Linked DNA regions of Azospira inquinata. The protein of the gene in region 2 binds, or shares a complex with, the protein of the main gene of each other region. Links are inferred from orthologs where the notes say so. Each region holds a gene or a part of one and is shown on either strand. Other genes may lie near its edges. The genes, in order: accD and accC.

What was found.
Region 1: the proteins of accC (region 2) and accD are in contact, whole or in part, in a solved structure (PDB 8UXZ), measured with the Escherichia coli proteins. The link is inferred for Azospira inquinata from one-to-one orthologs.

Annotation. Positions count from the first base shown.
Region 1 is NZ_CP064782.1:2,598,718-2,601,770, reverse strand. Bases 1-2,736 are described here. They hold accD (acetyl-CoA carboxylase, carboxyltransferase subunit beta), read right to left. Parts: upstream 1,934-2,736; coding sequence 1,067-1,933; downstream 1-1,066. Other genes in these bases: trpA (tryptophan synthase subunit alpha), read right to left, coding at 2,084-2,736; folC (bifunctional tetrahydrofolate synthase/dihydrofolate synthase), read right to left, coding at 1-1,007. In the rest of the region: more of trpA, read right to left, coding at 2,737-2,887; trpB (tryptophan synthase subunit beta), read right to left, coding at 2,890-3,053.
Region 2 is NZ_CP064782.1:1,939,791-1,943,103, forward strand. What follows is about bases 242-3,237. They hold accC (acetyl-CoA carboxylase biotin carboxylase subunit), read right to left. Parts: upstream 2,423-3,237; coding sequence 1,061-2,422; downstream 242-1,060. Other genes in these bases: prmA (50S ribosomal protein L11 methyltransferase), read right to left, coding at 242-1,052; accB (acetyl-CoA carboxylase biotin carboxyl carrier protein), read right to left, coding at 2,436-2,891; aroQ (type II 3-dehydroquinate dehydratase), read right to left, coding at 2,958-3,237. In the rest of the region: Azoinq_RS08920 (DUF3426 domain-containing protein), read right to left, coding at 1-168; more of prmA, read right to left, coding at 165-241; more of aroQ, read right to left, coding at 3,238-3,313. UniProt on the Escherichia coli protein: This protein is a component of the acetyl coenzyme A carboxylase complex; first, biotin carboxylase catalyzes the carboxylation of the carrier protein and then the transcarboxylase transfers the carboxyl group to form malonyl-CoA.

The DNA.
Region 1 (3,053 bases), 660 kb from region 2 along the record:
ATGGAGCCCAGATTGTCCGCCAGCACGGCGGCGGCCTGGGGATTGTGGGCCACATCCAGGACCAGGGCCGGTTTCCCCGGCAGCACCTGGAAGCGCCCGGTAAGCTCGGTTTCGATCAGGCCCTGGCGAATCGCCCCCATGGTCACGGGCAGACGCTCCCGCAGGCATTCCAGGGCCGTCAGGGCGGTACTGGCGTTGGCCAACTGGGCGCTGCCCCGTAAGCCCGGATAGGCCAGGGTGCGGCGCAACAGCTCGGCCTGGGCCCCTTCCCGGGCCGGAAAGCGGCACCAGTAGCGCCATTGCAGCCGTTCTTCCTGGGTCTTTTCATAGCCGTAGTCCCGCCCCAGGAGGCGCAGATCGGTGCCCAGGGCGGCGGCCTGGTCCAGCAGGCTTTGGGGGGGCTTGGGGTCGCCGCAGACGGCGGGCTTGCCGGGGCGGAAAATCCCCGCCTTTTCCCGACCGATATGTTCCCGGGTGGGGCCCAACCAGTCCGTGTGATCCAGGGCGATGCCGGTCACCACGGAGACATCCGGCTCATACACATTTACCGCATCCAGGCGGCCTCCCAGGCCCACTTCCAGGATCAGGGCTTCCACCCCGGCGGCGGCGAATACTTCCCAGGCCGCCAGGGTGCCGAATTCAAAATAGGTCAGGTGTTCCTCACCCCGGGCCGCCTCCACCCGGGCGAAGGCGGCGCAGAGGGCGTCTTCGGCCACTTCCTGGCCGCCCACCCGCACCCGCTCGGTGTAGCGCAACAAATGGGGGGAGGTATAACAGCCCACCTTGTAACCGGCCCGGTCCAGCATGGCCTCCAGGTAGGCGCACACCGAGCCCTTGCCGTTGGTCCCCCCCACCAGGATGAGGGGGCAGAAGGGCGTCTGGCCCAGGCGCTCCTTGACCCGACGGATGCGCTCCAGGCCCAGCTCGATCCCGGCCTGACCCTTGGGATGGAGGGATTCCAGATGTTGCAGCCAAGCAGAAAGGTCGGAGGAGGCGGTAAGGGACACGGGAGACTCGCAAAAAAGAAGGGAGGGAAAATCCCTCCCCGGCAATACGGAAAACAGGATCAGGCGGCCGCAGGCAGCTTTTGCAGCAAGGTCAGGAGGGCGGCGATTCTATCCCGCATTTCCCGACGATCCACGATCATGTCGATAGCGCCCTTTTCCACCAGGAATTCGGAGCGCTGGAAGCCTTCCGGCAGGGTTTCCCGCACCGTCTGCTCAATCACCCGGGGACCGGCAAAGCCAATCAGAGCCTTGGGTTCGGCCATGACCACATCCCCCAGGAAGGCAAAGGAGGCGGACACCCCCCCCATGGTGGGATCGGTAAGCACGGAAATGAAGGGCAGCCCGGCTTCCGACAGCTTGGTCAGGGCAGCGGTGGTTTTGGCCATCTGCATCAGGGAAAACAGGCCTTCCTGCATCCGGGCCCCGCCGGAAGCGGTGACGCAGATGAAAGGCGTCTTCTGCTCCAGGGCCGTACGCACGCCCCGGACAAACCGTTCCCCCAGCACCGAGCCCATGGAACCGCCCATGAAATCGAATTCAAAACAGGCCACCACCACGGGCAGGGTCTTGATGGCTCCCTGCATGACCACCAGGGAATCCGTTTCCCCCGTGTCTTCCGTGGCGGCATGGAGGCGTTCCGGATAACGGCGGCTGTCCTTGAACTTCAGGCTGTCCATGGGCAGCACCTCGGCACCGATCTCGAACCGGCCTTCCGGGTCCAGCAGCAGGTCCAGCCGGGCCCGGGAAGAGAGCCGGTGGTGGTGTCCGCACTTGGGACAGACGTTGAGATTGTTTTCCAGGTCCGAGGCATAAAGGACGGCCTCGCACGCCGGGCACTTGCGCCACAGCCCTTCCGGCAGATTGGAACGGTGGGGGGCACCCTCCCGTTTGATCTTAGGCGGCAGGAGTTTCTGCAACCAGCTCATGTCGTTCTCCTTGTTTAGGCCGACGGGGCGTCGCTTGTGGCGATCCGTCGGCTCCGTTGCCTTGATGGGCCTTGCATTCGGCGGGGCACCTGGCGGGCGCCCCGCCCCTTGAAACACGGGTACTACAACCGCTTACTTCCTTTCCCAGTCTTAGGCCTTGACCCCATCCACGCCCCGGCGCAATTCCGCCACCAGGGCCCGGACCTTGACCAGGGGGTCTTCCGGATTTTTTTCCATTTCCTCAATGATCCGGCTGCCTACCACCACGGCATCGGCAAAGGCCCCAATGGCCCCCGCCGTAGCCGCGTCCCGGATACCGAACCCTACCCCCACGGGCAGGCCAGTCTTTTCCCGGATGTGGGGAATACGGGCCGCCACCTCGTCCAGATTGAGCTTGGCGGAGCCGGTCACTCCCTTGAGGGAGACGTAATAGACGTAGCCCCGGGCGATGGCCGCCACCTGGGCAATGCGGGCATCCGTGGAGGTAGGGGCCAGGAGGTAGATGGGGTCCATGCCCTGGGCCGCCATGGCCCGGGCGAATTCCCCGCTTTCCTCCGGGGTGTAATCCACCACCAGCACCCCGTCCACCCCGGCCCCGTGGGCGGCTTGGGTGAAGGCTTCCGCCCCCATGGCTTCAATGGGGTTGGCATATCCCATGAGCACCACCGGGGTCTGGCTGTCCTGACGGCGAAATTCGGCCACCAGGGCGAGCACCTGGGTGAGGCTCATGCCTTTGGCCAGAGCCCGTTCGGAAGCCCGCTGGATGGTGGGACCGTCGGCCATGGGATCGGAAAAGGGCACCCCCAGCTCGATAATGTCCGCCCCGGCTTCCACCAGGGTGTGCATCAGGGACACGGTGAGGGACGGATCCGGGTCCCCGGCGGTAACGAAGGGAATGAGCGCCTTGCGGCCCTGGGCCTTGAGGCGGGTAAAAGTGTCTTGAATGCGGGCCATGATCAGAACTTGATTCCGGATTTTTCGGCCACGGTATGCATGTCCTTGTCGCCCCGGCCGGAGAGATTGACGAGCAGAACTTTGTCCTTGGGCAGGGTCGGCGCCAGCTTGGCCGCGTAGGCCAAGGCGTGGGACGATTCCAGGGCGGGAATGATGCCTTCCAGGC
Region 2 (3,313 bases):
AGAGAGGGGGGCCGGAGCGGTGCTCCGGGGTTCCTCTTCCAGGAGATGTTCCAGGGCGTTGAAGACGCCCTGGCAATGTCCGCAACGGACCTGGCCGCCCCGGGCTTTAAGCTGCTCCGGGGTGACGCGGAAGGTGGTCTGGCATTGGGGACACCGGGTGAACATCATGCTTTACGCCCTTCCAGGCACACCCATCCTTCCCGCTCGTCGGCCACGGCCATGGCAAAGTAGGTGCGATAAATGGCCATCAGTTCTTCCGCCTGCTGGGCCAGGATGCCGGACAGAGCCAGCCAGCCGCCGGGGCGGACGTGGGAGGCCAGGGCGGGGGCCAGGGCTTTCAGGGGATTGGAGAGAATGTTGGCGACCACGATGTCGTATTGGCCCGTCACCGGTTGGTGGGAATCGCTGAATTCTATACCCACCTGGTTCCGTTCCGCATTGGCCCGGGCGGCTTCCACCGCCTGGGGGTCAATATCCACCCCCGTGACCTGCCCGGCGCCCAGGCGGGCAGCGGCAATGGCCAGAATGCCCGAGCCACAGCCGTAATCCAGCAGGCTGCATCCGGCGGTGACATGGCGTTCCAGCCACTCCAGGCAGAGCCGGGTGGTGGGGTGGGAGCCGGTACCGAAGGCCATGCCCGGGTCCAGAATCAGGTTAATGGCCTCCGGGTCCGGGGCCTGGTGCCAGGAGGGCACGATCCACAGTCGGGGGGAAATGGGGATGGGGTCAAATTGGGCCTGGGTGATCTGCACCCAGTTTTGTTCTTCCACCTCTTCCAGGGTGTAGGCGGGCAGGGGCAGATTTACGGCGGCGCAGGCCGCCCCCAGGGCGATTACCGGGTCCTTGTCCGTACCGAACAGGGCGGTAAGGCGGGAATGGTCCCAGGCGGCGCTGGAATCCATGCCCGGTTCGCCGAACTGGGGGGTTTCCGCCGGGGTACCCGCGTCCGCGTCCTCAATGCTGGTGGACAGGGCGCCCACGTCCATGAGGGCTTCCGCCAGGGCTTCGGCCCCGGCGGCATCCAAAAGACAATGCAAATTGAGCCAGGGCACGTTGAGCCTCAGTTTCCTTTCACCTCGCCTTTAGCGGCGAGTTTGTGTTCCAGGTAATGAATGCTGGTGCCGCCTTTGATGAAATTGGCGTCCAGCATCAGTTCCTGGTGCAGGGGAATATTGGTCTTGATGCCTTCCACCACGGTTTCGGAGAGGGCAATGCGCATCCGGCGGATGGCCTGCTCCCGGGTGTCCCCGTAGGTGATGATCTTGCCGATCATGGAATCGTAGTAGGGCGGAACCCGGTAGCCGGAATAAACGTGGGAATCCACCCGCACCCCTGGGCCGCCGGGTGGATGCCACCATTCGATGTTGCCCGGACTGGGGACGAAGGTGAAGGGATCTTCCGCGTTAATCCGGCATTCCACCGCGTGACCGCGAATTTCAATGTCCCGCTGCTTGTAGCGGAGCTTTTCCCCGGCGGCGATGCGGATTTGTTCCTGGACGATATCCACCCCGGTGATGAACTCGGTGACCGGGTGTTCCACCTGAACCCGGGTGTTCATTTCGATGAAATAGAACTCCCCGTTTTCGTAGAGGAATTCAAAGGTGCCGGCGCCCCGGTAGCCGATGCGGCGGCAGGCTTCGGCGCAGCGTTCGCCGATGCGGGCGATGAGCCGGGGCGGAATGCCCGGGGCCGGCGCTTCTTCGATGACCTTCTGGTTGCGGCGCTGCATGGAGCAGTCCCGTTCCCCCAGATAAATGGCGCTCTTGTATTCGTCGGCCAGTACCTGGATTTCCACGTGACGGGGATTTTCCAGGAATTTTTCCATGTACACCGTGGGATTGCCGAAAGCCGCCTGGGCTTCCGTCCGGGTGGTCTGGACGGCGTTGATGAGGGCGGCTTCCGTATGCACCACCCGCATGCCCCGGCCGCCACCACCGCCAGAGGCCTTGATAATCACCGGATAACCCACTTCCCGGCCGATTTTGATGATTTCCTTGGTGTCTTCCGGCAGGGCGCCGTCCGAACCCGGTACGCAGGGCACGCCGGAGGCCTTCATGGCGGCCTTGGCGGACACCTTGTCCCCCATCAGGCGGATGGTGTCGGCCCGGGGGCCGATGAAGACGAAGCCGGATTTTTCCGTGCGTTCGGCGAAATCCGCGTTTTCCGAGAGAAAGCCGTAGCCCGGGTGAATAGCCTGGGCGTCCGTGACTTCGGCGGCGGAAATGATGGCCGGAATATTGAGGTAGCTCTGGGCGGAGGCGGCCGGACCGATACAGACGGATTCGTCAGCCAGCTTCACGTACTTGGCTTCCCGATCCGCTTCGGAATGGACCACCACGGTCTTGATGCCCAGCTCCCGGCAGGCCCGCTGGACCCGCAGGGCAATCTCGCCCCGATTGGCGATAAGAACTTTGTCGAACATGGAGGGCGGCTCCTTAGCCGATGACGAACAGGGGTTCGCCGAATTCCACCGGCTCCCCGTTGTCCAGCAAAATGGCCTTGATGGTGCCGGAGGCGTCAGCCTCGATTTCGTTGAGCAGCTTCATGGCTTCGATGATGCACAGGGTATCCCCCTGTTTGACCGTCTGACCCACTTCCACAAAGGCTTCGGCGCCGGGGGAGGGAGCCCGGTAGAAGGTGCCTACCATGGGGGCTTTGACCACATGCCCTTCCGGAATACCGTCATCTTCATCCGCCGTCGGCGCAGCGGCGGGGGCCGCAGCGGCCGGTGCGGCCATCATGGGTTGGGCTTGGACATAGGTGGGCTGGGCGGAAACGACCGGGCCTTGCTTGGCGATCCGGACTTTTTCTTCCCCTTCCGTGACTTCCAGTTCGGAAATGCCGGATTCCTGTACCAGGTCGATGAGTTTTTTCAGCTTGCGCAAATCCATGATCTCTCCCGAGAAAAAACCGCCCAAGTCGGGCGGTGGGGGTGAACAACCAATAAGAAACCGGTTTTAGTTGGGGCTGAGGCGGTTCAGCAGGAATTCCAGGGCCAAGGCATAGCCCTCGTCACCCAGACCGCTGATGACGCCGATCGCCAGATCGGAAAAATAGGAGTGGTGGCGGAAGGGTTCCCGGGCGAAGACGTTGGAGAGATGGACTTCCACAAAGGGAATATCCACCCCTGCCAGGGCGTCCCGGATAGCCACGCTGGTGTGGGTGTAGGCCGCTGGATTGAAAATGATGGCGTTCACGCTCTGGTCCCGGGCGGCGTGGATGCACTCGATCAAGGCGCCTTCGTGGTTGCTCTGGAAACTTTCCAGCACGATGCCTGCCTCTTTGGCGCGGCAGGCCAGGCGACGATTGATAT